DNA from 2 places in the Burkholderia sp. L-4 genome. Region 2 is predicted to be linked to the other one. Evidence: riboswitches for the same ligand, from Rfam matches in the RefSeq annotation. Region 2 holds a riboswitch; the other holds the start of a gene.
The links. Region 2 has a riboswitch for manganese ahead of AC1VVG_RS21740 (sodium:calcium antiporter). Riboswitches for the same ligand answer to the same signal wherever they lie in the genome.
Positions count from the first base shown of each region.

Region 1: it holds a riboswitch for manganese, as region 2 does, so the genes downstream of both, AC1VVG_RS05070 (TMEM165/GDT1 family protein) here and AC1VVG_RS21740 (sodium:calcium antiporter) in region 2, are expected to answer to the same signal.

Region 1 is NZ_JBXEOX010000001.1:1,072,641-1,088,676, forward strand. It holds gene AC1VVG_RS05020 (TonB-dependent receptor) at 1-1,315, shown strand, start outside; partial or broken gene AC1VVG_RS05025 (TlpA family protein disulfide reductase) at 1,379-1,638, shown strand; gene AC1VVG_RS05030 (GlsB/YeaQ/YmgE family stress response membrane protein) at 1,718-1,972, opposite strand; gene AC1VVG_RS05035 (hypothetical protein) at 2,209-2,430, opposite strand; gene AC1VVG_RS05040 (FAD-dependent oxidoreductase) at 2,427-4,166, opposite strand; gene AC1VVG_RS05045 (helix-turn-helix transcriptional regulator) at 4,331-5,140, opposite strand; tRNA gene AC1VVG_RS05050 (tRNA-Thr) at 5,311-5,386, opposite strand; gene AC1VVG_RS05055 (class 1 fructose-bisphosphatase) at 5,593-6,606, opposite strand; gene pepN (aminopeptidase N) at 6,885-9,578, opposite strand; gene AC1VVG_RS05065 (DUF4136 domain-containing protein) at 9,766-10,464, shown strand; gene AC1VVG_RS05070 (TMEM165/GDT1 family protein) at 10,517-11,089, opposite strand; yybP-ykoY riboswitch at 11,184-11,305, opposite strand; gene guaD (guanine deaminase) at 11,448-12,767, opposite strand; gene AC1VVG_RS05080 (adenosine deaminase) at 13,139-14,164, opposite strand; gene xdhC (xanthine dehydrogenase accessory protein XdhC) at 14,183-15,187, opposite strand; gene AC1VVG_RS05090 (disulfide bond formation protein B) at 15,789-16,036, opposite strand, start outside.
Region 2 is NZ_JBXEOX010000002.1:1,092,982-1,109,017, forward strand. It holds gene AC1VVG_RS21730 (efflux RND transporter permease subunit) at 1-2,729, shown strand, start outside; gene AC1VVG_RS21735 (copper-binding protein) at 2,726-3,094, shown strand; gene AC1VVG_RS21740 (sodium:calcium antiporter) at 3,195-4,205, opposite strand; yybP-ykoY riboswitch at 4,274-4,443, opposite strand; gene AC1VVG_RS21745 (metal/formaldehyde-sensitive transcriptional repressor) at 4,561-4,836, shown strand; gene dmeF (CDF family Co(II)/Ni(II) efflux transporter DmeF) at 4,849-5,838, shown strand; gene AC1VVG_RS21755 (DUF1289 domain-containing protein) at 5,841-6,026, shown strand; gene AC1VVG_RS21760 (heavy metal sensor histidine kinase) at 6,040-7,449, opposite strand; gene AC1VVG_RS21765 (heavy metal response regulator transcription factor) at 7,446-8,117, opposite strand; gene AC1VVG_RS21770 (hypothetical protein) at 8,385-8,729, shown strand; gene AC1VVG_RS21775 (hypothetical protein) at 8,818-9,090, shown strand; gene AC1VVG_RS21780 (TolC family protein) at 9,087-10,589, shown strand; gene AC1VVG_RS21785 (multicopper oxidase family protein) at 10,591-11,886, shown strand; gene AC1VVG_RS21790 (copper-binding protein) at 11,955-12,302, shown strand; gene copC (copper homeostasis periplasmic binding protein CopC) at 12,317-12,697, shown strand; gene AC1VVG_RS21800 (CopD family protein) at 12,694-13,635, shown strand; gene AC1VVG_RS21805 (ExeM/NucH family extracellular endonuclease) at 13,848-15,653, shown strand.

The DNA of each region.
Region 1 (16,036 bases), on a different contig from region 2:
GGTCTACGGCGGCAACGTGTCGATCGGCGGCCGGAACATGACCGTTGCGCCGAACGCGTTCGCGCCGCAACGCGGCGACCAGGAGAACTGGCTGTACGCGCTGGGCCTGAACGGCCGGCTCGATTCGGGCTGGCGGCTGTCGGGCGTCGTGTCCGCGTACGACGTGTCGCGCGACGTGCTGCGCGCGGCCTCGACCGTGCAGGGCGGGGCGGGCACGCTGTTCCAGGGCGACGGCACCGGCTGGCGCACGCTCGACCTGAAGGCCGAGGCGCCGGCAGTGAATGGCCACACGTTCACGTTCGGTTACCACTACGACAACTACTTCCTGCGCAACGTCACGTACAACACGGCCGACTGGCTGGCCGGGCCGACCACGTCGCTCGCGAGCGTCTATCGCGGCGACACGCGCACGCAGGCGCTGTTCGGGCAGGATGCGTGGCGCTTCGCGCCGGGCTGGCTCGCGACGCTCGGGTTGCGCTACGAGCGCTGGGATGCTTACGGCGGCGCGCTCGGCAACGCGGGCGGCACGCTCGGTTATGCGGATCGCGGCGCGAACGCGCTGTCGCCGAAGGTTGCGCTGCAATGGGACGCGACGGACGTGTGGCGCTTCCGGCTGTCGTTCGCGACCGGCACGCGGTTCCCGACCGTCGGCGAGCTGTTCCAGGGCACGATCTCGAACAATGCGATCGTCAACAACAACCCGAACCTGCGGCCGGAAAAGGCGATCGACTGGGACTTCACGGCCGAGCGCGACGTCGGTGTCGGCGTCGTGCGCGCGAGCGTGTTCCAGAGCGACCTGCGCGATTCGATCTACAGCCAGACGACCGTGTCGGGCGCGACGACCGTCACCAACGTCTCGAACGTCGACCGCGTGCGCGTACGCGGCATCGAGCTCGCGTTCAGCGGCGAAAACGTCGGGCTGAGGGGGCTCGCGATCGACGCGAACGTATCGGCCAGTAATGCGCAGATCCTCGCCGATGCCGCGAATCCTGCCTACGTCGGCTCGCGCTTCCCGCGCATTCCGCGCATGCGCGCGAACCTGCTGGCGTCCTATCGCTTCGACGAGCACTGGCTCGCGAGCGTCGGCGTGCGCTACTCGGGCCGCCAGTTCAACACGCTCGACAACAGCGATGTGAATCCGGACGTGTACGGCGGCACGAGCTCGTTTACGGTCGTCGACCTGAAGGCGCGCTATCGCCTCGATCGTCACTGGACCGCATCGCTCGGCATCGACAACCTGACGGATCGCCGCTACTACGTGTTCCATCCGTATCCGGGCCGTACCTTCTACGGAGAACTGAAATGGTCGCTGTGAAGTCGTTCGCGGCGTTGTCTCCGGCGGGTGCGACGTGTTCCATTCGCGCATCGGGTCGCATGACAGCGCCTTCATCCGGACGGGTAGCTCGCGATGGTCGTGATGGATGCGTACGACGACAACGGTGCGGCGCTCGCGTAAGCGCTCGCGCGATATGCGCACGCGGAACCGGTGCCCGAGCGTTTGCGCGCGGCACTGGATGCGGGATGGCGGGGGACATGCCGCGCACCGTGTGGATCGGGCGCGATCGTGCACGCGAAGCGCGCAGCGGGGTGTTGACGACCGACGTGCTCGACGGCGAGTTGCAGCACGCGAAGCGGTGATCGAACGGGCGGCGCGCGGCAAACGGGCCGCGCGCCGGCCTGATGCGAAAACGCGCCCGAAGGCGCGTGGAGAGAAGCGTCAGGCCGCTCGTTTGAATAGCCGGATCACGAACAGCAGGATCACCGCACCGACGACCGCGACGATCACCGAGCCGATGAAGCCGCTGCCGACGCTGATGCCGAGTACCCCGGCGAGCCAGCCGCCGATCACCGCGCCGACGATCCCGACGATGATGTCGACGATCAGTCCGAAGCCGCCGCCTTTCACGAGCAGCCCGGCAAGCCAGCCGGCGATCGCGCCGATGATGAGCCACATAATCAAGCCATGAGTCATGGTGGTCCTCTCCTTGGGTTGAGTCGAAATGACCGGGCAACGGCTGTCGTGTGCCGCAAGCTGGATGAAAGCGGCATGCGACCCGCCGCGCCGCCCACGCAATGTAACGCGATAGACGGGTCAGGATCGTTAAGTAATGTTATGCACCCTTAAGCGGATTTTCCAGCGGAATTCGTCTGGCTGCGACGCGTCATGAAATGAATATGTAAGAAATGGGTGGGGACGGACCTGGCCGGTCAGGCGTCCCGCTGTCCGCGTGCCGCCACCGGAACGTTTGCATCGGGCAGCCCTTCGCCAGCATCGGCGATCAGTCGTGCGACGATCGCGGGATCGGCTATCGTCTCAATCGACAGGAGTGCGAAGCGGGCGAGAAAAAGCGGTGCGTCGGTTTCACCGATCCGCGTCATCGTGCGGCACAGATCGGTGTAGAGCGTGTCGCGTTCGATATCCGTGATCATGCGGTCTCCTGAAGGTCGGTCTCGGTTGACGTGGGCGGGTGGAGCGCGCGGTCGAGCGCGGCGGCGAGATCGTCGGCGCGCGCGTCGTGCCAGCGGCCGAGTACGTGCCCGTCCGGTCGCACGAGATAGACGGTGCCGTCGCGTGCGCCGTACAGGTCGAACAGCCGGCCGTCGTCGTCATGGCCGGCGCAGGCCGGGTGTCGCGGCCTGGCCTGTCGTGCGAGCGTGACGAGCGTGAACGGCACGTGCGCATCCTGCACGCGCCGCTCGAGTTCGGCGAGCGACGGATCGGGCACACCATCGCTCGCGAAGCAGAACGCGGTGAAGCGCGGCGCGACGAGATCGGTCAGGTGGCCGCTGCGCGTGCCGCCGCCGAGTGGCGCGTACAGCGTCAGCGGACATTCGACGAGTACCGTGCCGGGCGCCGGGCCGGCCGCGAACGTGTCGCGCTCGGCGGCATTCAGCGGCGACTTCGCATACGCGATAGCCGATGTCTGGCGCGGGTTGATCAGCGAACGCAGTGCCGGATGCCGGCGCGCGAGCGTCAGCACGGCCTTTCGCATCAGTTCGAAGGCAAACGACGGCGGCGCCATGAACTCGGTGCTCTTCGTGCCGTAACGCAGGTTCTCGTGCGTCGCGAACACGCGTTCGTCCGAGTAGCTGTCGAGCAGTGCGTCCGACGCGATGCCGCGCAGCACGTACGCGAGTTTCCACGCGAGGTTGTCGGCATCGTCGATGCCCGAATTCGCGCCGCGCACGCCGAAGATCGGCACGAGGTGCGCGGCGTCGCCGCAGAACAGCACGCGGTCGTGCCGGTAGCGTTCGAGCGTCAGTGCGTTCGCCTTGTAGATCGTGATCCAGATCGGCGACCATGGGCCGCGCTCGCCCATCATGTCGAGCAGGTTCTGCACGCGGGGGATCACGTGCTCGGGCTTCACGGCCGCGTCGGCATCCTCGTCGTCGCGCAACTGGTAGTCGATCCGCCACACGTTGTCGGGCTGCTTGTGGACGAGCACCGTCGAGCCCGGGTTCGACGACGGATCGAAGTATGCGAGCCGCTCGGTCGGCCGGTTGCTGTCGAGCGCGATGTCGACGATCACATAGCGGCCCTCGTAGCGCGTGCCGCGGAGCGACAGACCGAGCGCGTCGCGCATCGTGCTGCGTCCGCCGTCGCATGCGACGACCCAGTCGGCGTCGAGCGCGTAGCCGCCGAGCGGCGTGTCGACGTCCAGGCGTACGCCGTCCGGTTGTCGCGTGACGCCGGTGACCTTCGTCTGCCAGCGGATCTCGATGAAATCGGCGCGGCGTCGCGCGGCGTCCAGCAGGAACTGCTCGATGTGATACTGCGCGAGGTTCACCATCGGCGGCAGCTTCTGGTTCTCGTCCTGCGGCATCGTGAAGTGCAGCACTTCGTCGTCGCGATGGAAACTGCGTCCGCCGGTCCATGGCAGCCCGGTGCGCAGGAAATCGTCGAGCGCGCCGAGCCGTTCGATGATCTCGAGGCTGCGGCGCGAAATGCAGATCGCGCGGCTGCCGTGACAGACCGAATCGTCGGCTTCGATCAACACGCTGCGAATGCCGTGATTCGCGAGGCCGAGCGCGACGGCGAGGCCCACGGGGCCGCCGCCGACGATCGCGACGCGATGCCGGTGCGTATCGATGCCGTCGACGCAGTCCGGCAGATGCGCGGAATGGCGCGCGGCGACGAACGGATAGGGTTTGAACGCGATGGTCATCGTTGGCTTCCACGGTGGTCTGACTCGACGTGCGCGCATCGGCGATGCGATGGGGCAACGGGTCGATGCAGTATGGAAGCCGGGCGTGTCGCCGTTGTCCCCATTTCGGGTACGGCGGGCCCGGCAGGCGTGGCCGCGCTACGTTCGTCGCGAACCGAAACGGGTCAGGGCTGCATGCACAGCGCAAACAGTTCGCGCTGGCTCGAAATGCCGAGGCGCCGATACGCGCGCTTCTGATAGGTGACGACGCTCGATGCCTTCACGCCGATCGTCTCGCCGATCTCGCGCGCGGTCTGGCCTTCGAGCATGCCGCGCAGCACGTCGAGTTCGCGCTTGGACAGTTCGGGGCACGCATGGCGCAATCGCGCGAGCATCCGTTGCGGGATGCCGACCTGCGTCGCGCCGGCGAGTGCGTAGTGATGCTTCGCCGCCTGCGCGATCAGTGGCGCGAGCGTTTCGATCGCCGCGATCTCGCGCGGCTGGAACGCGCCGCTGCGATGGGCGCGGTACAGGTTGATCGACAGCCACGTCGCATCGTCGGGCTGCACCAGTAGCGCCAGCCGGTCGGATACGTCGGGGCCGCGATAGCATGCCGCGCGATACGCTTCGTGAGCGATCTCGTCGCCCGCTTGCTGATGCAGCAGCAGGTCGTGGCGGTGCGTGCCGCGATGGGCGGCCGATACGATCGGCTGGTTGCCGTCGAGTGCGTAGAAGTGCCGTGCGTAGGTGTCGGCAACGTCGCGCAGGTAGCGGCCGCCGCGATGATCGGCAACCGACATCGTGCGCGGGCGATTGCCGAATTCGTACGCGAAGATCGTGCACTGCGTGATCGACAGCGCAGCGTCGAACAGCTTCAGGACTTCGGCTGCGAACGCGTTCGCCTCGTGGCCGCCGATCGCGGCGACGAGACGCGTCGCGCGGGAGATATCCAGCTGCGCGTTGAGAGTCGGTCGCTCGAGACGCCAGGTGCGCATGAGGCGGGGAAGAGGGCGGAGTGGTCCGGCGATTGTAATCGGCGGCACGCGGTGCGTGAGTCGGGGGATGCCCGCAAGCGGGGCGGATACGGATACCGGATGGGCGCACGATTTCGGCGCCGGAAAAGAGAAAAGGCCTGACAAGCGATGCTTGTCAGTCCTTTATGTCTTGGTGCCGGAGATAGGAGTCGAACCTACGACCTTCGCATTACGAATGCGCTGCTCTACCAACTGAGCTACACCGGCAGCAGAGAAATGAAATTATATGGTCAAATCCGAGATCTTGGCAATAGGTTTTGCGAACTTTTTTTCAGCTTGCTGCTGCTGTTTCGCGAAACCCTCGATCCGGCGGACTGCCCGCTTTCACTTCACTGTGATGCGACCGGTCAGGGCCACATCAAGAGGCGAGATTGTACTTGCGCATCACGCCTCCGTCCAGTGCTGCAGTGCAATTATTTTGCTTCGTCGTGATAGCCGGTGACGCGCTCGACTTCGTTCTTCGAGCCGAGGAACACGGGCACGCGCTGGTGCAGGCCCGTCGGCTGCACTTCCATGATGCGCTGCGTGCCGGTCGTCGCGGCGCCGCCCGCCTGTTCGACGATGAACGACATCGGGTTCGCTTCGTACATCAGGCGCAGCTTGCCCGGACGATCGGGCGTGCGCTTGTCCGCCGGGTACATGAAGATGCCGCCGCGGTTCAGGATCCGGTGCACGTCGGCAACCATCGAGGCGATCCAGCGCATGTTGAAGTTGTCGCCGCGCGGGCCGTCCTTGCCGGCGTTCAGTTCGTCGACGTAGCGCTTGACCGGGTCGTACCAGTGGCGCGCGTTCGACGCGTTGATCGCGTATTCGCGCGTGTCGGCCGGGATCTGCATGTTGCTTTGCGTGAGCACCCACGAGCCGACTTCGCGGTCGAGCGTGAAGCAGTTCACGCCGTTGCCGGTCGTCAGCACGAACACCGTCTGCGGGCCGTAGACGGCGTAGCCGGCCGCAACCTGCTGCGTGCCGGGTTGCAGGAACGATTCTTCGGTCGCCTGCTTGCCGTCCGGGCAGCGCAGCACCGAGAAGATCGTGCCGATCGACACGTTCACGTCGATGTTCGACGAGCCGTCGAGCGGATCGAACACGAGCAGGTATTCGCCGCGCGGGTAGTTCGCCGGGATCGGGAAGAACGTTTCCATTTCTTCCGATGCCATCGCGGCGAGGTTGCCGCCCCACTCGTTTGCGTCGAGCAGGATTTCGTTCGACAGGATGTCGAGCTTTTTCTGCACCTCGCCCTGGACGTTCTCGCTGCCGGCGGTGCCGAGCGCTTCACCGAGCGCGCCCTTCGACACGTTGTAGCTGATCGCCTTGCACGCGCGTGCGACGACTTCGATCAGCAGGCGCAGGTCGGCGGGAAGGTTGTTGGTCTCACGTTGCTGTTCGATCAGGAACTTCGACAGCGTGGTGCGGCGGGCAATGGACATGACAGACTCCGAAAGGCCAAAGAATCCTTGAATGGCCGCAATTTTACCTGTCGCGCTTCCCGCGCCACCGGCTTTTTTCGTCCGGTTACATCGCCGGGCGGCCGAGCCGACCCGGTTTCCGGCGGCGGAGGGGGCGCGGTGCGTACCGGCGCGGCGGCAGGCCGAGCGGTCAGACCCCGTCATTCGGCTCGGTGCCGGCCGCGTCCGTGCAATAAAAAAGCCGGCGCCGCATCGGGCGGCGCCGGCTTCATCGCGCGAATGCGGGGCGGGCGACGGCGTCAGGCGAGCGCCTTCTCGACGATCTCGCGCACGTCGCGCGACTTCGCGCCGGCCGCGACCTGCTCGAGCGCGCCGCGCATGCGGTCGCGCAGCGCCGGCGTGAAGCGGCGCCACAGTTCGAGCGAACGCGCGAGGCGTGCGGCGACCTGCGGATTGATCGCGTCGAGCGCGAGCACCTGTTCGGCCCAGAACGCGTAGCCCGAACCGTCCGCCGCGTGGAATTGCGCGGGGTTGGCTGCACAGAAGCTGAAGATCAGCGAGCGTGCGCGGTTCGGATTCTTCAGGTTGAACGCCGGATGCGCGAGCAGCTTGCGCACTTTCGCGAGCGTCGGCTGCGCGGCCGTGCCGCGTTGCGCCGCCTGCATCGCGAACCACTTGTCGATCACGAGCGCCTCCTTCTCGAAACGGCGGTAGAAGTCGTCGAGCGCGCGATCGGCCGGCTCGTTCGCGCCCGCGGCGGCGGCGGACAGCAGCGCGCCGAGGGCGGCCGCGCGATCGGTCATGTTGTTCGCCGCGTCGTACTGCGCGGTCGCGAGGCGCACCGCATCGGCCGGATCCTCGAGTTCGGCGAGATACGCGAGCGCGAGGTTCTTCAGCGCGCGGCGGCCGGAGGCCTCCGGCGTCGGCTCGTAGGCGCCCGGCGTCTGGTGCTGCTCGTACGCGGCGAGCCATTCGGCGCGCAGCGCGGTCGCGAGCTGGCGGCGCACGAACAGGCGTGCGCGATGCACGGCGGCCGGATCGGCCTCGGCCATCTGGTCGGCGAGGTAGGTTTCCGACGGCAGCGTCAGCGCGAGTTCGCGGAACGCCGGCGACAGCGTCGCGTCGGTCAGCACGCGCCGGAACGCGGCAATGAAGTTCTCGCCGAGCGTGAGCGGTTCGTTCGCGGCCGCCCGCGCGGCAAGCGTCAGCAGCGCGCGCGTCGCGAGGCGCTGGCCGGCCTCCCAGCGGTTGAACGGATCGCTGTCGTGCGCGAGCAGGAATGCGAGATCGTCGTCGCTGTAGTCGTACTCGACGATCACCGGCGACGAGAAGTTGCGCAGCAGCGACGGCAGCGGCGCTTCCGGCACGTCGACGAACGTGAAGGTCTGCTCGGTGTCGGTGAAGTCGAGCACGCGCGTCGTGCCCGAAGCGGCCGTTTCACCGTCCAGGCGCAGCGGCAGGTCGCGGCCGTCGCGGCCGATCAGGCCGATCGCGAACGGAATCAGGAGCGGCCCCTGCTGCGTTTCGCGCGCGGCCGGCGACGCGTCGCCGTAGCCCTGCGCGAGCGTGACCGTGTAACGGCGCGCGGCCGCGTCGTACGCGGTGCGCACCGACACGCGCGGCGTGCCGGCCTGGCTGTACCAGCGCTCGAACTGCGCGAGGTCGCGCCCGTTCGCGTCGGCCATCGCGTGACGGAAGTCGTCGCAGGTCACCGCGTGGCCGTCGTGGCGCTTGAAGTACAGGTCCATCCCCTTGCGGAAGCCGTCGCGGCCGAACAGCGTCTGGTACATCCGCACGACTTCCGAGCCTTTCTCGTAGACCGTCATCGTGTAGAAATTGTTGATCTCGACGTAGCTTTCCGGGCGCACCGGGTGTGCCATCGGGCCGGCATCCTCGGCGAACTGCAGCTGGCGCAGCACGCGCACGTCCTCGATGCGCTTGACCGCGCGGGCCGCCGATTCGACGTCGTCGCCCGCGGCCATGTCGGCCGAGAATTCCTGGTCGCGGAACACCGTCAGGCCTTCCTTCAGGCTCAACTGGAACCAGTCGCGGCAGGTCACGCGATTGCCGGTCCAGTTGTGGAAGTACTCGTGGCCGACCACCGATTCGATGTTCGCGAAATCGGTGTCGGTCGCGGTCTCGGGGTTCGCCAGCACGTACTTCGTGTTGAAGATGTTGAGCCCCTTGTTTTCCATCGCCCCCATGTTGAAGTCGCCGACCGCGACGATCATGAAGCGGTCGAGATCGAGCTCGAGGCCGAAGCGTCTTTCGTCCCAGCGGATCGAGTGGATCAGCGAATCCATCGCGTGACGCGTCTTGTCGAGATCGGCCGGCTCGACCCACACCTGCAGCAGCTTTTCCTTGCCGGAGCCGGTCGTGATCTTTTCCTCGATCGCGACGAGCTTGCCGGCGACCAGCGCGAACAGGTAGCTCGGCTTGCGGAACGGGTCTTCCCATTTCGCGAAGTGGCGGCCGTCGGGCAGGTCGCCCGAATCGACGAGGTTGCCGTTCGACAGCAGCACCGGGTACGCGGTCTTGTCGGCGCGCAGCGTGACGATGTACGACGCCATCACGTCGGGGCGGTCGAGGAAGTAGGTGATGCGGCGAAAGCCTTCCGCCTCGCACTGCGTGAAGAAATTGCCGCTCGACACGTAGAGGCCCGACAGCGTCGTATTCTGGTCGGGGGCGCACGCGCTTTCGAGCGTCAGCTCGAACGCGTCGGGCACGTTCTCGACCGTCAGCCCGTGCTCGTGCGCGCGCACGGCGCCATGCGGCGCGCCGTCCAGCGACGCGCCGACGAATTCGAGCGCTTCGCCCATCAACTCCAGGTGCGGCGCGGGCGCGGCGTCCGGATTGCGGCGCACGCGCATCGTGTTCCTGACGATCGTGCGGGCCGGCGCGAGATCGAATTCGAGCGCGACGGAATCGATGAGGAATGCCGGCGGCGTGTAGTCGGCGCGGCGGATCACGGTGGAGGAGGCGTTGTCGGACATGGTCGTCGAGATCGGTGGGGTGGGGAACGGGCCCGTTACGCGGGCCGGGCGAACCGGGCCATTGTACAAAGGCTTGCGGCTGCGTGCCGGGCGAACTTTTTACCGCTTTCGACAGTCCGCGTATTATCGGCATCCCGTTGCGGTTCGCGCGGTGCGACGAACGGGTGACGGATCGACGAGGATCAACATGAAACGCGAATGGATTTTTCGCGGTGCGGGCTGGGCGGCGGCGCTGTGCGTGGCGCTGCTGACGGGCTGCACCAGCTATGTGACGACCCAGGTCACGGCCTTTTCCGACTGGAGCGGCAGCGACGCGACACGCACCTATGCGTTCACGCGCACCGAGGCGCAGAAGAACAGCATCGAGCAGTCGACCTACGAGCCGATCGTCGCCAACGAACTGTCCGCGTATGCGTTCCGGCAGGTGCCGCCGGCGCAGGCGCGTTATCTCGTCGGGCTGACCTATGCGGTGGGCAGCGATCTCGTGACGGTGCCGCAGCCGGTCTACTACGACCCGTGGTTTGCGCCCGGGCCGTACTGGCGGCGCGGGCCGTGGGGCCCGTGGGGGCCCTGGGGGCCGATGCCGGCCGGCTATGTCGCGCAGACGTACCAGGTGTTCGACTACACGCTCGGGATCCGCATCACCGAGCGCGCGACGGGCAAGGAGGTGTACAACGTGTCCGCGCGCACGACCGGCGACAACGGCACGCTGCTGTATGCGATGCCGTTCCTCGCGCGCAGCGCGCTCGCCGATTTCCCGCTGTCGAACGGCGCGGTCCGCTCGGTCCGGTTGCCGGTCGACAAGCGCGGCGGGCCGGCGACGCCGGCCGCCAACGAGCGCGCGGTGCCGGCTGCGCCGGCTTCGGGCGCGGCCGTCGCGAAGTAACGCGGTGCCCATCCCGGCGCGGCTACCCGGCCGCGCCGGTCATCCTGTTCCGTCAGACGCCGACACCCAGCAGCGCGAGCGCGCCGAGCACGACGAACAGCACGGCCGCGATCCCGTGCACGAGCCGGGTTGGCAGGCGGTGCGCGAAGCGGTCGCCGAGCAGGATCGCCGGCACGTTCGCGAGCATCATCCCGAACGTCGTGCCGGCCACGACGCCGATGTAGTCCTGGAAGCGCGCCGCCAGCGCGACGGTCGCGATCTGCGTCTTGTCGCCCATTTCCGCGAGGAAGAATGCGACGAGCGTCGCGCCGAACACGCCGAGCCGCGAGCGGGTGGCGTTGGCTTCGTCGGCGTCGAGCTTGTCGGGCACGAGAATCCACAATCCCATCGCGATGAACGAGAACGCGAGCGCCCAGCGCATGATCGACGGCGTGACGAGCGCGCCGAGCCATTCGCCGAGTGCGCCCGCGAAACCGTGATTCACGAGCGTCGCGACGAGCACGCCGAGAATGATCGGCATCGGCTTGCGATAGCGCGCGGCCAGGACGAGGGAAAGCAGTTGGGTCTTGTCGCCGATTTCAGCGAGGGCGACGGCGCCGGTGGAGATCAGGAAGGCTTGGGACACGTATGGGGTTCCACGGGCCGATGTTTTGCGTGCGAGCGACGATCCACGGCGCGCCGGGCCCTGATGCGGCGCACTGTGAACCATCGGTCTCGCCAGGCCAGCGTGGCTGCGTCCGCCATGGCCGAACGGCCAAGTCTGTTGACGGACGCCTCCGTCACGATGCGCGCCGGGGGCGCGGGACATCGAGCGGAGCGGCTACTCCCCAATGAGCGGCGAATTCTAGCACGACGCATTGCGTGCGGGAAGGCGGCCGGCCGGGCGTGGGAGCCCGGTCGGCGAGGGCGCGCCTGGCTGCCCGGCCGGTACGGCCGCGATCGGGCCGTGCCGGCCGGGGCTGCGTACCGGCGCGGCGTTACCGTTACGCGGCGGCCGGCCGGCGCGCGGCGCCGCGTTCGTGGACGAGCTCGCCGGCCGCGTAGGTGCGGTACACCGCGCGGTCGTCGCCGAGCAGCGCGAACGCGAACAGCAGTTCCTCGAGCGAATCCGCGCGTTTGGTGCGGCGCGCGAGCAGCGGCGTGGCCTGCGGATCGAGCACGACGAAGTCGGCCTCGGTGCGCGGCTTGAGCGTGCCGACCGTGTCGGCGAGATCGAGCGCCTGCGCGGCGCCGGCCGTCGCGAGCCAGAACATCCGCGTCGCGGTCAGGTGGTGGCCCGACAGCCGCGCGACCTTGTGGGCCTCGTTCATCGTCTGCAGCATCGAGAACGACGTGCCGCCGCCGACGTCGGTCGCGAGCGTGACGGGTACGTCGTATTCGCCGGCCTTGTCGAAGTCGAACAGCCCGCTGCCGAGGAAGAAGTTCGACGTCGGGCAGTGCGCGATAACCGTGCGCGTCTCGGCCATCCGGCGGCGGTCCTCGTCGTCGAGGTGGATGCAGTGGCCGTACACCGCGCGCGGGCGCAGCAGCCCGTAGCGGTCGTAGATGTCGAGATAACTGCGGTGGCCGGGGAACAGCTCGGCCACCCATTTCACCTCGTCGACGTTTTCCGCGACGTGGCTCTGCACGAAGATGTCCGGATGGCGGCGCGCGAGTTCGCCGCACGCCTCGAGCTGCGCCTCGGTCGACGTCGGCGCGAAGCGCGGCGTGAGCGCGTACATCTGGCGGCCCTTGCCGTGCCAGCGGTCGATCAGCTCGGCGCTGTCGTCGTATCCAGACTGCGCGGTGTCGCGCAGGAACTCGGGGCAGTTGCGGTCCATCAGCACCTTGCCCGCGATCATCCGCAGGTCGCGCGCGTCGCTCGCCGCGAACAGCGCATCGGCCGACTGCTTGTGCACCGTGCAGTAGACGAGCGCGCTCGTCGTGCCGCACGCGAGCAACTCGTCGACGAAGAAATCGGCGACTTCGCGCGCATGCTCGGGATCGCCGAACTGGCGCTCGGTCGGGAACGTGTACTTGTCGAGCCACGGCAGCAGGCCGGGCGCCGGCGACGCGATCATGTCCGTCTGCGGGTAGTGGATGTGCGTGTCGATGAAGCCGGGCACGATCAGCTTGTCGCGCAGGTCGTGGACGACCGCGTCGCGCGCGAGCGTTGCCGCGAGTGGCGCATACGGGCCGGCCGCGACGACCTTGCCGTCCGCGACGATCAGGAGGCCGTCGGTCTCGTGGTTCGCGGCCTGGCTCGATTGCGCCGGGTCGCCGTTGAAGGTCAGCAGCTGGGAACGGAAAGCGGTTTGCGTCATGACGAATGGTCCTGCATCAAGGTAAGGCGAACAGAAGAAAACGATCGGCGCCGCACGGGGGCGGCCGGGTGCTTCGCGAGCGGCGGCGGCACGCTGCGTGCGGCACGACCGGAGGCGATTGCGCGGGCGAACGTGGCGGCCGAAGCCGCCAGCCGGTGGTCGCCGGCGATCCTCGCGGCCCTCGCGCTCGCGACCGATGCGGCGGCGAACGCAACGGCGCATCGCGACGGCGGGCAACGGCGCACGACGCCGGACGGCGCCGTCGCCGCGCGCGCACGCCCGCGCCCGGCCCGGCGCAAGGCCGAACCGGCGGGCGCGAAGCGGATGCCGTTGCCGTGTCTCATCTGTCTAGCGTTCCTCGATGCGGGCCGTCACGCGGCCTGCCAGTACGCGTCGAGGCGCGCGTACAGTGCGTCGCGCTGCGCCGGTTCGATGAACGACGCCTCGAAGCCGTTGCGGATCACCGCATGGACTTCGGCATCCGTGAGCTGCAGCCCTTCGGCCGTCGCGAAGTAGTTTTCGTTGACGTAGCCGCCGAAATAGGCGGGATCGTCGGAGTTGATCGTCACCGCGACGCCGCGATCGAGCAGCGCCTTCAGCGTGTGCTTCGTCATGTCGTCGAACACGCACAGCTTCAGGTTCGACAGCGGGCAGACGGTCAGCGCGGTGCGCGTTTTCGCGAGGCGCTCGACGAGCGCCGCGTCTTCGATGCTGCGCACGCCGTGGTCGATCCGGTCGACCTTCAGCACGTCGAGCGCTTCGTGGATGTAGGCGGGTGGGCCTTCCTCGCCCGCATGCGCGACGAGCTTCAGCCCGAGCGCACGCGCCTTCTCGAACACGCGCGCGAACTTGGCCGGCGGATGGCCGAGCTCGGACGAATCGAGGCCCACGCCGATCAGCCGGTGGCGATAGCGCTCGAACAGCGGCAACGCGGATTCGAACGTCGCGAGCGCGTCCTCTTCGGACAGGTGGCGCAGGAAGCACAGGATCAGCCTGCTCGACAGCCCGCGCCGTTCGGCATCGGCGAGTGCGCGCTCGATGCCCGCGACGACCGTCTCGATCGGCACGCCGCGCTCGGTGTGCGTCTGCGGATCGAAGAACAGTTCGGTATGGACGACGTGGTCGGCGAGCGCGCGTTCGCAGTACGCGGCCGTCATGTCGTAGAAATCCTGCTCGGTCAGCAGCACGCTCGCGCCGGCGTAATAGATGTCGAGGAACGACTGCAGGTCGGTGAACGCGTACGCGGCGCGCAGCGCGTCGATCGAGTCGTACGCGAGCTTCACGCCGTTGCGCTGCGCGAGCGCGAAAATCAGTTCGGGCTCGAGCGAGCCTTCGATGTGGATGTGCAGCTCCGCTTTCGGCGCGCGGGCAATCTTGTCCTTGAATGTCGGGGTCATGGCGTCGTTCTTGGTCGGTCAGTAGGTAGGGGAAGCCTGCGCGGACGCATTCGCCTCGACGGCCTGCAGCAATTGCGCGGCCACCGAGATCGCGATCACTTCGGGCGCCTTGTCGATGATGCCTTCGACGCCGATCGGGCAGCGCATCCGCGCGACCTGGGCCGGGTCGATGCCGATCGCCGCGAGGCGATGATCGAACTGTACGCGTTTCGCCTGCGAGCCGGTCATCCCGAAGTACGCATAGTCGCCGCGCCGCAGGATGCGTTCGGCCAGCACGAAATCGAGTGCATGGTCGTGCGTCATCACGACGAAGTAGGACTGCGGCGGCGCGGCGTCGACCGCGTCGGCCGGGGCAGCGGCCGCTTCGATCGCGAGGTTGCCGATGCCGGCGAGCGCGTCGGCCGGCGGGAACACCGCAGCGGGCCCGTCGATCCAGCGCACGTGGCACGGCAGCGTCGCCAGCACCTTCACGAGCGCGGTGCCGATGTGCCCGGCGCCGAACAGCACGACGGGGAACGCAAACGGCGCGATCGTCTCGGTCATCAGCGACACGCCGCCGGTTTCCCACAGCAGGCAGTCGGCCCGCGCGGCTTCCGATTCGGGCTCGCTCAACAGCGGCGCGCCTGGCGAGGGGCCGAATGATACGCTACGCACGGTCGCGGCGCCGGCCGCGACGCGCTTCGCGAGCGACATGATCCAGCCGAGATCGCCGACGTCGAGCCGCTCGAACGCGAGCACCACGGCGCCGCCGCAGCACTGGCCGAGACTCGGGCCGAGCGCGAGCCGTTCGAGCCGGCGCGCGTGCGGCACGTGCGCGCCATCCTTCAGCAGGTGTCGCGCGATCTCGATCGCCTTCCATTCCAGATGACCGCCGCCGATCGTATGGCGGGCCGTGTCGCGCGTGACGAGCATCTTGGTGCCGGCCTCGCGCGGCGCGGAGCCGTCGGTATGCGCGACCGTCACGAGCACGGCCGCTTCGCCGTGCGCGAGCAGTTGCTGCAGATCGCCGAGCCAGGCTTCCATCAGCACACCCCGTTCGGAACGACGCGGCACGACACGCGGCGCGGGCCGGCGGGCGTGGCGATGACGGACGGGAGCCGGGCCGGCCGGCCGCACGGCTGATGCGGGACGACGGCAGCGCGCCGACGCTGCGCGCGAACGGCGCCGCCGGACACGCGGACGCCATGAGGGTGACGGATGCGGATGGTTTGCGTTGTCATGAGGAATCCAGTCGACATTGCGGATCGGGCGCGCGTTACGCAGGGGTGGTGAGACCGCCTGGCCTCGCGCACGTAGATCGCCATCCAGTCCCGAAGATAGCATCGCCGCGCGGCGCGAACATGGCCGGGCAGTGATCCGGGCTATCAGGAGGCGATCATGTCGATCATAGGCCCGCCGCGCGGGATCGGGGCGCCGATGCGTGCGCATCGGGCCGAAACGCACGCGTGACGGGGCGGGGGCGCGTCGGTTGCGCGACGCGCGTTCGCCCGGCGATCCGGGCGGCGGCGGGGTAGGTGTTTACGCGCGGCCGGCCGGGCAGGGCGGGCGGAAGCGGCGGTTCGCGTCATCGGCGTGCGGCCCGATCGGCCGGGCCGCACTTGCCGGCGGCCGCAACAGCGGCCGGTCAGCGGGCGAGCTTGCGGCGATGACGCCAGAGGCTCGCGACGACCGCGACCAGGATCACGGCGAAACCGATCAGCGCCCAGCCGGGCAGCAGGATGCCGAGGATCGGCGGGTAGACGGTCTCGCACAGCCCGGCGACCTTGAACATGCCGGGGAACCACTGCGCGGGCGGCAGGCTGTCGACGATCGGCTGCAGCGTGTCGAAGCCGCAGCTGAAGCCCGGATTCATCTGGATCGACAGGTGCCGCG
Region 2 (16,036 bases):
ACGACTGGTTCCTGAAGTTCGAGCTGAAGGCCGTGCCGGACGTCTCGGAAGTCGCGAGCATCGGCGGCATGGTGCGCCAGTACCAGGTCGTCCTCGATCCCGACAAGTTGCGTGCCTACGGCATCACGCAGGCGGCGGTCGCGGATGCGCTCGGCAAGGCCAACCAGGCATCCGGCGGCTCGGTCGTCGAGCTGGCTGAGTCGGAGTACATGGTGCGTTCGTCCGGCTACCTGCGCACGCTCGACGACTTCCGCCGCGTCGTGCTGCGTACCGACGACGCGGGCACGCCGGTGCTGCTCGGCGACGTCGCGCACATCCAGGTCGGCCCGGCGATGCGGCGCGGGATCGCCGAGTTGAACGGGCAGGGCGAAGTGGCGGGCGGCGTCGTCGTGATGCGCTCGGGCAAGAACGCCCTGACGACGATCGACGCGGTGAAGGCGAAGCTCGCCGGCCTGAAGCGTTCGCTGCCGCCCGGCGTCGACATCGTCACGACCTACGACCGATCGCAACTGATCGAGCGCGCGGTCGGCAACCTGAAGGACAAGCTGATCGAGGAATTCGTCATCGTCGGGATCGTCTGCGCGGTGTTCCTGTTCCATCTGCGCAGCGCGTTCGTCGCGATCCTGTCGCTGCCGCTCGGCGTACTGGCCGCGTTCATCGTGATGCGTTACCAGGGCGTGAATGCGAACCTGATGTCGCTCGGCGGGATCGCGATCGCGATCGGCGCGATGATCGACGCGGCGATCGTGATGATCGAGAACGCGCACAAGCATCTGGAAGCGTACGACCACGCGCATCCGGGCGAGCCGCCGACCGCCGCGCGCCGCTGGGAGCTGGTCGCGGCGTCGGCCGCGGAAGTCGGGCCCGCGCTGTTTTTCTCGCTGCTGATCATCACGCTGTCGTTCGTTCCAGTGTTTTCGCTGGAAGGGCAGGAGGGCAAGCTGTTCGCGCCGCTGGCGTTCACGAAGACCTACACGATCGCCGCGGCCGCCGGATTGTCGGTGACGCTGGTGCCCGTGCTGATGGGCTATCTCGTGCGCGGCCGCATTCCGCACGAGCACGCGAACCCGATCAACCGCGTGCTGATCCGCCTGTACCGGCCGCTGCTCGAGGCGACGCTGCGGCGCCCGTGGTTCGCGATCGGTATCGCGGTTGTCGCGCTCGTGCTGACGGCCGTGCCGTTGTCGCGGCTCGGCAGCGAATTCATGCCGCCGCTCGACGAAGGCGACCTGCTGTACATGCCGACCGCGCTGCCGGGCATCTCGGCCGACAAGGCGGGCGAACTGTTGCAGCAGACCGACCGGCTGATCAAGACCGTGCCCGAGGTCGACACGGTGTTCGGCAAGTCGGGCCGGGCCGATTCGGCCACCGATCCCGCGCCGCTCGAGATGTTCGAGACGACGATCCGCTTCAAGCCGCGCAGCACATGGCGGTCCGGCATGACGCCGGAGAAACTCGTCGACGAACTCGACCGGACGGTGAAGGTGCCGGGCTTGTCGAACGTGTGGGTGCCGCCGATCCGCAACCGGCTCGACATGTTGTCCACCGGGATCAAGACGCCGGTCGGTGTGAAGATTTCCGGGCCGGACCTGGCAGGCATCGACGCGATCGCGACGCAGGTCGAGGCGGCCGTGAAGCGCGTGCCCGGCGTGACGTCCGCGCTCGCGGAACGGCTGAACGGCGGCCGCTACATCGACGTCGATATCGACCGGCTCGCGGCCGCGCGCTACGGATTGTCGGTGGCCGACATCCAGTCGGTCGTGTCGTCGGCGGTCGGCGGCGACGATGTCGGCGAAGTGGTCGCGGGGCGCGAGCGTTTCCCGATCAACCTCCGCTATCCGCGCGAGATCCGCGATTCGCTCGAGAACCTGCGGCAACTGCCGGTCGTCACCGCGCGCGGCGCGCAGATCCGCCTCGGCGATGTCGCGCGCATCGGCATCGCCGACGGGCCGCCGATGATCCGCAGCGAGAACGCGCGGCTGTCCGGCTACGTGTACGTCGATCTGCGCGGCGTCGACCTGAGCACGGCCGTCCGCGCGATGCAGCGGGCCGTCGCGCAACGGGTCGCGTTGCCGCCCGGCTATTCGATCGCGTGGTCGGGCCAGTTCGAGTATCTCGAACGCGCGGCGGCGACGTTGCGTACCGTGGTGCCCGTCACGCTCGTCGTGATCTTCGTGCTGCTGCTCCTCACGTTCGACTCGGTGGCCGATGCGCTGCTGCTGATGTCGACGGTGCCGTTCGCGCTGGTCGGCGGCTTCTGGCTCGTGTGGGCGCTTGGTCATGCGGTGTCGGTCGCGACGTCGGTGGGCTTCATCGCGCTGGCCGGCGTGGCCGCCGAATTCGGCGTCGTGATGCTGCTGTACCTGAAAGGCGCGCTGCAGCGCCGGCTCGACGGCGGCGAACCGCTGACCGATGCGCTGCTGCTCGACGCGATCCGCGAGGGCGCGGTGCTGCGTGTGCGGCCGAAGGCGATGACGGTCGCCGTCGTGCTCGCCGGTCTCGTGCCGATCATGGTCGGCCATGGCGCCGGCTCCGAAGTCATGCAGCGCATCGCCGCGCCGATGGTCGGCGGCATGGTCACGGCGCCGCTGCTGTCGATGTTCGTCATTCCCGCCGCGTGGCTCCTGCTTCAGCGCCGTCGTGCGTACGGCGCGGGCCGGGCGCGGCATTCCGATGCAGTTCCTTCCGGCACGAACGTGCCACCCATCCCAACCGGAGAATCACGATGAAGATGAATCAATTGATCGCCGCCGCAACCGCCGTTGTCGCGCTCGGCGCTGCCGCCATACCGGCGTTTGCCGCCGGCGAGATGTCGGGCATGGACATGGCCGGCATGAAGATGGCGCCGGACGGCGCGGCCGATTCGCATGCCGCGCTGACCGACGCCGAGGTGAAGAAGGTCGATGCCGCGAGCGGCAGGATCACGCTAAAGCACGGCGCCCTCGACAACGTCGGGATGCCGGCGATGACGATGGCGTTCAAGGCGAAGGATGCGGCGATGCTCGCGCACGCGCAGGCGGGCGACAAGGTCAAGGTGCGGATCGAGAAGGTCGACGGCACGCTGACGATCGTCAAGCTCGTCAAGGGTTCCTGACCGTCGTCGGCAGGTGCGGCGGTCGCCCGCATCTGCGCAGTGAAGCGCGCCGCGCCGACGTGTCCGTCGGCCGGCGCGCCCGGTGCGCGCATCGGCGCATTCAGCGTGTCAGCGTCAGGACCAGATAACCCGCATACCCCGCGCCGTTCGCGAGCAGTGCCCAGATCGCGAGCCCGCGCGTCCGCGCGTTGACGCGCAGCCACGCGGCCGCCGCGAGCGTGATGATCACGCCGGTCAGCACTTCGGGGCGCGGCTCCCACGGCGTCAGCATGATGCCGATCGCCGGCAGCAGCGTGCCCTGGAACACCATCGCGCCGGTAATGTTGCCGAACGCGAGCGTGTCCTTCCTGCGGCGGATCCACAGCACGCTGTTGACCTTCTCCGGCAGCTCCGTCGCGATCGGCACGATGATCAGCGACAGCAGCAGCGCCGAGATGCCGAGCGCATGCGACACGCCTTCCACGCCGTGAATGAAGCCCTTCGCCCCGCCGACCAGCAGCGCGACGCCGATCAGCAGTTGCAGCGCGATCGTCGCGAGGTTGGTCGGCAGGCCCGCGCGCGACAGGAACATCGCATGCGGCGCCTCGGTGCCGTGCCCGGCATCGACGAGCCGGGTCGACGCGCGGAACGTCATCACGACGTACATCACGTAGAGGCCGACGAGCATCGCGGCGAGCAGCGCGCGCACGGCCCAGTTGTGATGCGGGACGAACATCGCGGCGGTCGCCAGCGAGAACGCGGCGAGGAAGTAGTTCATGTCGCGCACGAAGCCCGTGCGTTCCGGCGCGATCGTGCCGCGCAACCCGCGCGAGCGGATCACGGCGAGCGTCATCAGGAACGTGGTGAGCGTCGCGAGCATCAGCGGCGCGCCGAGGATCGCGCCGACGCCGATTTCCTCGTTCACGGCCTGGTTCGCGGTGCCGCCGGCCAGCGCGAGCAGCGGCACCATCGTTTCGGGCAGCGCCGTGCCGACGGCCGCGAACAGCGAACCGGTCACGCCTTCGGAAATCTTCAGGCGTTCGCCGAGATGTTCGAGCGCATTGGTGAAGACTTCGGCCGCGACGAGGATGACGATCAGCATGAACGCCAGTTCGAGGAACATGAACGTCATGCGGCACCTCCGCGGGCAACGGTGGCGTATGGGGAGAGAGCGGGGAGGAACATGGGGACTCCGTGGTCGGACGCTGACGAACCATGGCGCATCCGCCGCCGTCCAACCAGGAACGACGCGATGCGCCCATGGTCTCGCCAAGCCGATCAGGCCGAACGCGCCACGGCCGCAGGCCGAGTGTGTTGACGCGTTCGCTTTCCGGGGGACGGAAAGCAGGCTACTCCCCAAAGACGAAGGGCAGTCTAGCCGAGCGGGTTGCTTTCGACAAGCCTTCATCTCGAAAAAAATATCTCCCTCCACCCTATGGGGAAACCGTCCTGGAGATATACTCCCCTACCCTATACAGGAGCCATCGATGAGTCATACCGTTCGCGACAAACAGAAGCTGCTGAACCGCGTGCGCCGTATCAAGGGTCAGGTCGAGGCGATCGAGCGCGCGCTCGAGGACGAGCGCGGCTGCAACGATGTGCTGCAGCAGATCACGAGCTGCCGCGGCGCGATGAACGGCCTGCTGGCCGTCGTGCTGGAAGACCACATCCGGTCGCATCTCGTCGACGCGGACACGCCGGACGCGCATGAAGGCAGCGCGACCGAGCAGCTCATCGACGTCGTCCACAGTTATTTCAAGTAACCGGATCGGAACATGAGCAAACTCGAGGGGAGTGCCGCCGACGGCTGGCACAGCCATGCGTTTCTCGGCGCCGCGCACGCGCGGAACGAGCGGAAGACCTGGATGGTCATCGGCCTGTGCACGGCGATGATGATCGCCGAAATCGTCGGCGGCACGCTGTTCGGCTCGCTGGCCCTGGTCGCCGACGGGCTGCACATGTCGACGCATGCGGGCGCGATGCTGATCGCGGCGCTGGCCTACACCTACGCACGCAGGCATGCGGACGATCCGCGCTTCGTTTTCGGCACCGGCAAGCTCGGCGATCTGGCCGGGTTCACGAGCGCGATCGTGCTCGCGATGATCGCGCTGCTGATCGGCTACGAGGCGATCGCGCGCCTTCTGTCTCCGGTGCCCATCCATTTCGGCGAAGCGATTCCGATCGCGGTGCTCGGGCTCGCGGTGAATCTCGCCAGCGTGTGGCTGCTGAGCGGCGATCATCATCACGGGCATGGTCATGCGCATGTCCACGATCACGACCATGACGACGCGCATCACGCGCATCACGACCACGGCTCGCTCGCGGCGGCGCATCGCGACCACAACATCCGGTCCGCCTACGTTCACGTGATCGCCGACGCGGCCGTGTCGGTGCTGGCCATCGTCGGCCTGCTGCTCGCGCGGGCGTTCGGCTGGGTCTGGATGGATCCGCTCGCGGGGATCGTCGGCGCGCTGGTGATCGCCAACTGGGCCTACGGGCTGATGCGCGACACGGGCGGCATCCTGCTCGACGTCAACGTCGATCGCAAGCTGACGGACAACGTCCGCCGCGCGATCGAGGCGCTTGGCGACAAGGTCAACGATCTCCATGTGTGGCGCGTGGGCCCGGGGCACATGAGCGCGATCGTGTCGGTCGAAACCGGCGATACCGCGCGCGATGCGCGTTTCTACCATGCGCTCGTCGCGCGCTTCGACGGCGTGTCCCACGTGACCGTCGAAGTGACGACGCGTGCGAAGGCGGCCTGATCGTGGCCGTGAAATCGCCGTGTATCGACCTGTGCGCGTTCGACGGCCGGACGGGCTTTTGTGCCGGCTGCCTGCGCACGCGCGACGAGGCACGCGACTGGAAGAAGATGACCGATCACCGCCGGCACCAGATACTGAATGACCGGTCGCGCCGCGAGGCGAAGCTGCGGCGCGGGACGGACGCGTGAGCGGGCGGGCGGATTACCCGTCCGTGCCGCGCGGAAAATAAAGCGCGAACGTCGTGCGCCCGTCGCGGCTCGCGACCTCCACCTTGCCGCGATGCAATTCCATGATCGACTTCACGATCGCGAGCCCGAGCCCCGCGTTGCGCGCCGCGCCGTGCCGCGACGAATCGATGCGGTAGAAGCGCTCGAAGATCCGTTCGACCTGTTCGGGCGGAATCGCGGCGCCGCGATTCGTGACCTCGACGACCGCATCATTCCCTTGCACCGAAACTGCCAGTTCGATCGCCGACGCGACTTGCGCGTGTTCGAGCGCATTCGATGCGAGGTTGCTCACCGCGCGCCGGAACAGCGTCGCGTCCGCGACGACCGGTGCTTCGCCGCGCACGTCGATGCGCACGCCGGCTTCGTCGGCCAGCGCCTGGAAATACGACGCGAGCCGGCGCAACTCGCTGCCGGCGTCCAGCTCGGCGGTTTTCAGGTGCTGACGCGCATTGTCGGTGCGCGCGAGAAACAGCATGTTCTCGATCATCCGCTGCAGCCGCTCGCATTCCTCGATGTTCGAATCGATCAGCGTTTCGTATTCCTCGGTCGTGCGGGCACGCGACAGCGTGACCTGCGACGAGCTGATCACGTTCGCGAGCGGCGTGCGCATGTCGTGCGCGAGATCGGACGAGAACTGCGACAGCCGCACGAACGCGCGTTCGAGGCGGTCGAGCATCCGGTTGACCGACGTCGCGAGTTCGCGCAGCTCGACGGGGCCGCCGCGCGCGTCGAGGCGCGCGTTCAGGTTGTGCGCCTCGATGCGCGACGTCTGCCGGCCGAGGCTCTCGACCGGGCGCAGGCCGCGCGATGCGACCGCGTAGCCGAGTGCGCCGACCAGCAGCGCGCCGACGGCCGCCGCGAGCCAGATGTCGACGCGATAGCTTTCGAGCAGCGACTGGCGATCGGTCGCCGTGCGTGCGAGCGCGACCTGGATCGCTTCGCCGGACGGCAGCGTTGCACGCGCATACACGCAGCGGGACGTGCCGATGCCGGATGGCGAGCAGGAGAACGGCCCGGCGGCGCCACCGGCTGGATGCGGTGCCGTGATTACCGACGCCAGCGTGTTGCCGGCCGCGTCGGAGTGCTCGACGAGCGGGCGGTCCTGCGCATCGTAGATGCCGAGATAGACCCCCGGGTGCGACAGCAGCACTTCATGGAACACGGCCGGATCGGCGCGCAGCGCGGCTGTCGATCCGCTCGCGTGCGCGAGCTGCAGGAACTGGTTGAGCTTGCCGGAGATCTCGATGTCGTCGCGCCGCGTGAGTTCGGCGGACAGCGAGCGGTACAGGTATGCGCCGGTCAGCGCGAATACGAGCGCGGCGACGACGGCGAACGCGAGCGTCAGGCGCCGCAGCAGCGAATACGAAGCCGGGCTCGCGCTCACGAGCGATCCTCGAGCACGTAACCCATGCCACGGATCGTGTGGATCAGCTTCTTCTCATATGCGTTGTCGATCTTCGCGCGCAGCCGCTTGATTGCCGCATCGACGACGTTCGTGTCGCTGTCGAAATTCATGTCCCAGATCTGCGACGTGATGAACGTACGGGTCAGCACTTCGCCTTCGCGTTCGGCGAGCAGCTGCAACAGCGCGAATTCCTGCGCGGTCAGGTCGATGCGGGTGTCGGCGCGCCGCACGCGGCGCTTGAGCAGGTCGATCTCGAGATCGGCAACGAGCAGGATGTCGCGCGCGTTGCGCGGCGCGCGGCGCAGCAGCGAGCGGATGCGCGCGAGGAATTCGGCGTACGCGAACGGCTTGAGCAGGTAGTCGTCGGCGCCGAGTTCGAGCCCGGCCACCTTGTCCTCGATCGCGTCGCGGGCCGTGAGCAGCAGCACGGGCGTCTGCTTCTGCGCACGCAGCCGCCTGAGCACCTCGAAGCCGTCCAGCGCCGGCAGCATCACGTCGAGCACGACGAGGTCGAAATCCTCGTGCAGCGCGAGGAACAGCCCGTCCTGGCCGTTTTCCGCGATGTCGACCGTGTAGCTCGCCTCCATCAGCCCCTTGCGGAGGTACGACGCCATCTTGGGTTCGTCTTCGACTATCAGTATCCGCATGGTGGGGCAGGCTGTCCGTATTTCCAGCCGGTCAGTGTAACGCCTGAGCTTAAGGGGCCGCGCGTGCGCGAACGATGACCGCCGGATGACGGGATTGTCATGCATCGCCCAGGCGCCGCGTCACCCGCGTTTCATGAAAATCCGGTCATGTTTCGGCCATGTCGTCGTCACCGCGGCGGCGATAACCTGCAGCCGTCTTGTCCCCGGAGCGCGCCGTCGCGGCGCCGCGCCGGCCCAACCGGTCGTTGCCTGCCCGATTCCGCATCCATGTCGTACTGGCGCAAATTCCTCGTCGTCGTGCTGCTGGCGCTGAGCCTGCCGATCCTGTCGTTCGCGGCTGTGTCGATGCAGTGCGCGGGCGCTGCCGTCATGCCGGCGGAGGCGGCCCCGCACGCGCAGGAGGGCCATCACGATCATGACGGTCACGCGCGGCATGCGTCGTCGTGTTCCGCGTGCGTGTCGTGCTGCTTCGGCACGGGCATGTCGGGTGCCGGGGCGGTGCCCGCCGTCACGAGCGTCGGCGTCGCGATCGCCGCGCCTCCCCCATCGGCCGGCGGCGTGTCGTTCCTGACCGGCGGCATCGACCGGCCGCCTCGCGCGATACCCGTCTAGTCCCCGCCCGTGGCCGACAGGCCGCGACCTGCAATTCACGCTGGCGGCCGCACCCGGTCCGCCGGACGACTCACGACGAGATATTTTCATGCGACTGATCACTGCGGCGCTGTTGAGCGCGGCGGCCTTCATGCCGTCGCTCGCGCCTGCGCAAACCCCGTTGCCCGATCCGGCGGACGCCGCCGCGCCGGTGCCTGACGTCACCGTGACGTCCGCGTTCGACGGCTACCGGCCGTATCGCGACGACGAAGGCCCCGGCTGGAAACAACTGAACCGGGACGTGACGGAGCGGCCCGCGAAGCCCGGCAATGCGGCGCGCAACGGCGGCGCGCATGCGACGCACGGAGGGGCCGCGCGATGACGAATCTGGCGATATCGCCGAGGATCGGTGCGGCCGCGGTCGCGCTGGCGTTCCTTGCGGGCTGTACGACGTTTTCGAAGGACGGCGGTTTCGACGCCGTGTCGTCCGCCGCATCGGAACGCATCGGGAAAGACGCGGTGGTCGTCAGGACCGATGCCGACCGCGAGGCCGTCGACAGGCGGACGCAGGAACTGCTGGCCAGGCCGCTGTCGATGGACGATGCGGTGCAGGTCGCGCTGCTGAACAACCGCGGCCTGCAGGCGTCGTACGCCGAACTCGGACTGTCGGAGGCCGACCTCGTGCAGGCCGGCCGGCTGCCGAACCCGCGCTTCGCGTTCAGCCGCACGCGCGCCGGCGACGGCGAACTGACGCTCGGTCGCACGTTGTCGGCGAACGTGTTCGCACTGCTGACGATGCCGCTCGCGACGAGCATCGAACGCCGCCGCTTCGAGCAGACCAGGCTCGAAACGGCCGATGCGATGCTGAAGGTGGCGGCCGACGCGCGCCGCGCCTACGTGGAAGCCGTCGCCGCCGGGCAGGCCGCGAACTATGCGCAGCAGGTGCGCGACGCCGCGAGCGCGGCCGCCGAACTGGCGCAACGCATGCGGCAGGCCGGCAACTTCAGCCGCCTCGATTACGCGCGCGAACAGGCGTTCCAGGCGGACGCGGTCGCGCTGCACGCGAAGGCGCGCCAGCAGGCGCTGGCCGCACGCGAGAAGCTCACGCGCGCGATGGGGCTGTGGGGCGAGCGCACGCGGTACGCGCTGCCCGAGCGCTTGCCCGACCTGCCGAAAGCGCGCCCGAACCTGCCCGATCTCGAACGCTTCGCGATGAGCAACCGCTTCGACATCCAGGCCGCGAAGCTGCAGACGCAGGGCGTCGCGTCGTCGCTCGGCCTGAGCAAGGCGACACGCTTCGTCAACGCGGTCGATCTCGGCTACGTGAACAACTACGAAACCGGCAAGGGGCACGAGCACGGCTACGAGATCAGCGTCGAGATTCCGCTGTTCGACTGGGGCGGCGCGAAAGTCGCGCGCGCCGAGGCCCTCTACATGCAGTCGGCGAACCGGCTCGCGAAAACGGCGATCGACGCGCGCTCCGAAGTGCGCGAATCGTACGCGGCGTACGTGACGAGCTACGACGTCGCGACCCACTATCGCGACGAAGTCGTGCCGCTGCGCAAGACGATCTCCGACGAACTGCTGCTGCGCTACAACGGGATGCTCGCGAGCGTGTTCGAGCTGCTGGCCGACGCGCGCGAGCAGGTCGGCGCGGTCAACGGCTACATCGATGCACTGAAGGACTACTGGCTCGCCGAAACCGATCTGCAGATGGCCGTCGGCGGTCGCTTGCCGTCGTCAGGCGCTGCGCCGCGCGCGGCGAATGCCGCCGAACCGGCACCCGAAACCACGCCCAGGGCCGACGCTGCCGCGCAGCCGGTCTCCACTCCCGCGGCGCCACCGGCGCCCGCGACGCAAACGCATCCGGAAGGTCATTGACATGGTGTCCCGTCGACAATTTCTCAGCGGCTCGGGCGCCGCGCTGCTCGGTGCGGCGATGGTCAGCAAGGCCGGCGCCGCGTCGCTGCCCGAAGCGCCCACGATGGCGAAGACCGGCACGCAGCCGCCGCTCGTGCCGCCGAACGGCCGCGCGTACACGCCCGTCGCGACGCTGAACGGCTGGTCGCTGCCGTGGCGGATGAAGAACGGCTGGAAGGAGTTCCACCTGACGGCCGAGCCCGTCGTGCGCGAGATGGCGCCCGGCATGAACGCGAACCTGTGGGGCTACAACGGCCAGTCGCCGGGCCCGACGATCGAGGCCGTCGAAGGCGACAAGGTGCGCATCTTCGTGACCAACCGGCTGCCCGAGCATACGACGATCCACTGGCACGGGCTACGGCTGCCGAACGGGATGGACGGCGTCGGCGGCCTCACGCAGCCGCACATCCCGCCCGGCAAGACCTTCGTCTACGAGTTCCAGCTCGAAGCGCACGGCACCTTCATGTATCACCCGCACGCCGACGAGATGGTGCAGATGGCGATGGGGATGATGGGCATGTTCATCGTGCACCCGAAGGATCGCGGCACGATGCCGGTCGATCGCGATTTCGTGTTCCTGCTCGCCGCGTACGACATCGACCCGGGCAGCTACACGCCGCGCGTGAACGAGATGACCGACTTCAACATGTGGACTTTCAATTCCCGCGTGTTCCCGGGCATCGATCCATTGCCGGTGCGCGCCGGCGACCGCGTGCGGATTCGTTTCGGCAACCTGACGATGACGAACCATCCGATCCACCTGCACGGTTACAGCTTCGAAGTGGCCGGCACCGACGGCGGCTGGATTCCACCGGCCGCGCGCTGGCCCGAAGTGACGGCCGACGTCGCGGTGGGGCAGATGCGCGCGATCGAGTTCACCGCCGATCGTCCGGGCGACTGGGCGTTCCACTGCCACAAGTCGCACCACACGATGAATGCGATGGGCCACCAGGTGCCGAACCTGATCGGCGTGCCGCAGAAGGATCTTGCGCAGCGTATCGGCAAGCTCGTGCCCGACTACATGGCGATGGGCAGCACGGGCGGCGCGATGGGCGGGATGGAAATGCCGTTGCCCGACAACACGCTGCCGATGATGACGGGCACGGGCCCGTTCGGGCCGCTGGAGATGGGCGGCATGTTCACGGTCTGCAAGGTGCGGCAGGGGCTCGGCCGCACCGACTATCGCGATCCGGGCTGGTTCCGGCATCCGAAGGGCACCGTCGCCTACGCATACACCGGCGAATTGCCGGACGGTTGAGCAGCAGCATGCGGCGGCCGTGCGTATGCGGCCGCCGGTTTCCATTCACTCACACGGGAGTCGACACGATGAAGAAGGGACTGGTTTTGATGGCAACGGGTTGCGCGCTGGCGTTTTCCGCCGCGTCGTACGCGGCCGGCGACATGGCCGGCATGGACATGAGCGGCGGCGCGAAGCAGGGCGCCGACGCGGCGCAGCGCATGTCGCACGGCGAAGTTCGCAAGGTCGATGCGGCCGCGGGCAAGCTGACGATCAAGCACGGCCCGCTCGAGAACCTCGGGATGGAGGCGATGACGATGGTGTTCAAGGTGAAGGACCCGGCGATGCTGTCCCAGGTCAAGGCCGGCGACAAGATCGACTTCGTCGCCGAAGAGGTGGGCGGCGCGCTGACCGTCGTCGAACTGAAGAAGCCGTGACGCGGAGCGCGAACATGACGATCACGATGCTCAAGCGGCTGGCCGGCTTTGCCGCGGCCGGCGCGATCCTCGCGGCCGCGCCCGTCGCGGCCTCGGCGCACGGCAAGCTGGAAAGCGCCGCACCGGCGACGGGCAGCACGGTCGACGTGGCGCCCGACACCGTGCGGCTCGCGTTCAACGAAGACCTCGAACCTGCATTCAGCTCGGTGAAGGTGTCGGACGCGAACGGCAATGCCGTCACGCGGGACAAGGCGAAGGTCGATGCGTCGAACCCGCGCGTGATGACGGTCGCGATGCCGAGGCTCGCGCCCGGCGCATACACGGTGCAATGGGTGGCGATGACCGCCGACGCGCATCGCACGAAGGGCACCTATACGTTCCGGGTGAAAGGATGAACGACGGTATCGTCGGCCTGCTGCGGCTCGTGGCGGTAGCGATCCAGAATGCGGGGTTCGCCGTCGTCGTCGGTGCGCTGCTCGGCGGCCGCTGGCTCGCGCTTGGCGCGTCGGCATGGCAGCACGGGATCGGGCGACGGCTCGTCGCGACGCTGCGGATCGCGTCCGCCGTGTCGCTGCTCGCGAGCGTCACCGCGTTCTGGGCGCACTGCGCGTTGATGAGCGAAGTGCCGTTGTTCGAAGCGGGGCCGGCCGTCCGCGCGATGCTCGCGGGCACGGGCTTCGGTCATGCATGGCTGGCCGGCGCCGTGTTCATGCTCGTCGTCGTGCTGCTGGCGTTCGTCAGGCGCGCGAACGACACGCGTTTTCCGTTCGCGATGTGGGCCGCGCTTGCCTGCGTCGCGCTTGCGCGCAGCAACGGCGGGCATCCGGTGGACGCAGGCCTGTTCAGCGTGCCCGTGTGGATCGACTGGCTGCATCTGCTGGCGATCAGCGCGTGGGTCGGGCTCGTGCTCGTGACGGCATTCGGCGTGATGCCGCGACTCGCCGGCATGCCCGCGAGCGAACGCGCGACGGGCGCATCGTTCGTGCAGTCGCTGTCCGATGCGTCGACGTATGCGCTGGTCGTGCTGTTCGCGACCGGCGCGTACAGCGGCTGGCGCGGCGTCGATACGCCGGCCAACCTGCTCGTGTCGACGTACGGGCAGATCCTGCTGCTGAAGCTTTCGCTCGTGTTGATCGCAGCGGCGCTCGGCGGCCATAACCGCTTCTTCGGGATGCCGAAGCTGTTGGCCGCGCTGCGGGACCCGGCTGCCGCGATGCCGGCCGTCTCGTTGAAACGGTTTGGCGCCGTGTTGCGGATCGAGGCGGTCGTGCTCGGCGGCGTGCTGATGGTGGCGGCCGTGCTCGTATCGAGCGCGTTGCCGGGAACGGCCTAGCGCGGCGATGCGGCGGCGACGGCGCGGGGGAATCGTCCGGAGCACGGAGGCGTTCCTGCCAGCCGATTGCCCCGCATTTCCGGGCCCGAACATGCGATCGGTGGGGATCGCGGCGGGATGACGGGCATTACGTCGGCCTGTCTGTTCATTACCAAAAACTGTCATTGAGCGCCGCTAAGCTTTCGCCACCCTCACAACCGGGATTCCCCGTCATGCGCTCGACAATCCGCCTGTTTGCCCCGCTATTGTTGCTTCCGACGCTTGCTGCGCCGGTATTTGCCGCTCCCGTCAGCCCGAACTGCGGCGGCAGCACGACGCCGATCGCCGATATCCAGGGGCCGGGCGCACCGTCGCCGCTCGCTGGCCAGAACGTGTCGGTCGAGGCGGTCGTCACCGCCGATTTCGGCGGCACGGACGGCTTCGGCGGCTTCTTCGTCCAGCAGGCCGACGCGCAACGCCGCAACCAGCCGGGCGTGTCCGAAGGCCTGTTCGTCTATGCGCCGAAAGCGCGCGCGAAGGCCGGCGATCTCGTGCACGTGACGGGCAAGGTCGAGGAGAAATACGGCCAGACGCAACTGACGCTGTCGGGGGCGATCGCGGTGTGCGCGAACGGCCAGACGGTCACGCCCGCGACGCTCACGCTGCCGGTCGACAGCCCGAACGCGTTCGCCGCGTACGAAGGGATGCGCGTGCGCCTGCCGCAGACGCTGAACGTGACCGACAACTACGAGCTCGGCCGCTACGGCAGCGTGATGCTCAGCAACGGCCGCTTGCGTACGCCGACGAGCGTCGTGCCGCCCGCGCAGGCGCAGACGCAGATCGATGCGAACGCACGCAACCGCCTGATCCTCGACGACGGCTCGAACAAGCAGAACCCGGCGACCGTGCCGTATCCGGCACCGGGCCTGTCGGCCGCGAACACGCTGCGCGCGGGCTACACCGTGCGCGACGTCGAAGGCGTGCTCGAAGTGCGTTACGGCGCGTGGCGCGTGCAGCCGCTGCCCGGCGCGGCCGTGCCGGCGTTCGACACGCGTCCGAATCCACGCACCAACGCGCCCGCGCGCGATCCGAAGTCGAACCTGCGCGTCGCGTCGTTCAACGTGCTCAACTATTTCAACGGCAACGGGCTCGGCGGCGGCTTCGACGATCCGAACAACCGCGGCGCGAAGACGTTCCAGGAATTCCAGCGTCAGGAAGCGAAGATCGTCAGCGCGCTGAAGGCGATCGATGCCGACGTGATCGGGCTGATGGAAATCCAGAACAACGGCTACGGCGAACTGAGCGCGGTGCGTCAGCTTGCGGCGAAGCTCGGCAGCCACTGGCGCGTCGTCGATCCCGGCTCGTCACGCCTCGGCGGCGATGCGATCGCGGTCGCGATGATCTACGATAGCCGCAAGGTCGAACCGGTCGGCCGCGCGGCGACGCTTGCAATCGACGACAAGAACCGCCAGCCGCTCGCGCAGTCGTTCCGCCTGGTCGACGGCAACAAGCAGACGCTGACGGTGGCCGTCAATCACCTGAAGTCGAAGAACTGCCCGGACGCCGCGAACGACGATCTCGACCAGGGCGACGGCCAGGGTTGCTGGAACCCGACGCGCACGCGCGCGGCGACGAAACTGGCCGACTGGCTGGCCGGCAACCCGACGGGCGTCGCGGGCCAGGGCGTGCTGCTGATCGGCGACTTCAACAGCTATACGTACGAGGACCCGATCCGCGCGCTCGAATCGCGCGGCTACCGCAACCTCGTCGCGCGCTGGATTGGCGCGAATGCGTACAGCTACGTGTACAACGGCGAAGCCGGCTATCTCGATCACGCGCTCGCGACGCTGCCGCTCGCCTCGCACGTGAAGGCCGTGCACGAATGGCACATCAACGCGGACGAGCCGCTCGCGCTGCAGTACACGCTCGCGTACAAGTCGGCCGAACAGCAGAAGACGTTCTATGCACCGGACGCCTATCGTTCGTCGGATCACGATCCGGTGCTGATCGATATCGCGCTCCCGGGCGGCAAGAAATAATCGACAATCGACGTGCCGCAACCGACGACGTGCGGCGACGCCGCATGTCGTCATCCGCCCGGAAATGCCGGCCGGATATCGAGTAAATAATGCCGTCAAGCCGGATTGAAATTAATGGAATCGGTATTTTATGGGCGATGCGGCGCGTATCAGCATGGCGATTGAAGAAAGGTTGAGGCGAATCGAATCCTGGCGTGATGGGTGAAGGTTGCCGTGCTGTATTAATCGATCACAGATAATAAAAATGAAAGAAAAATCCTGTCGATCTGAAGGTTTCGTCATCGTCGAGTCAATGCAGGCGGGGCTTCCGGGTTATGCGAGAAAAGTAAAATATTCGGCCCGGTATTACCGATAAAGCGCAGCTTGCACGAATAATTCCGTTT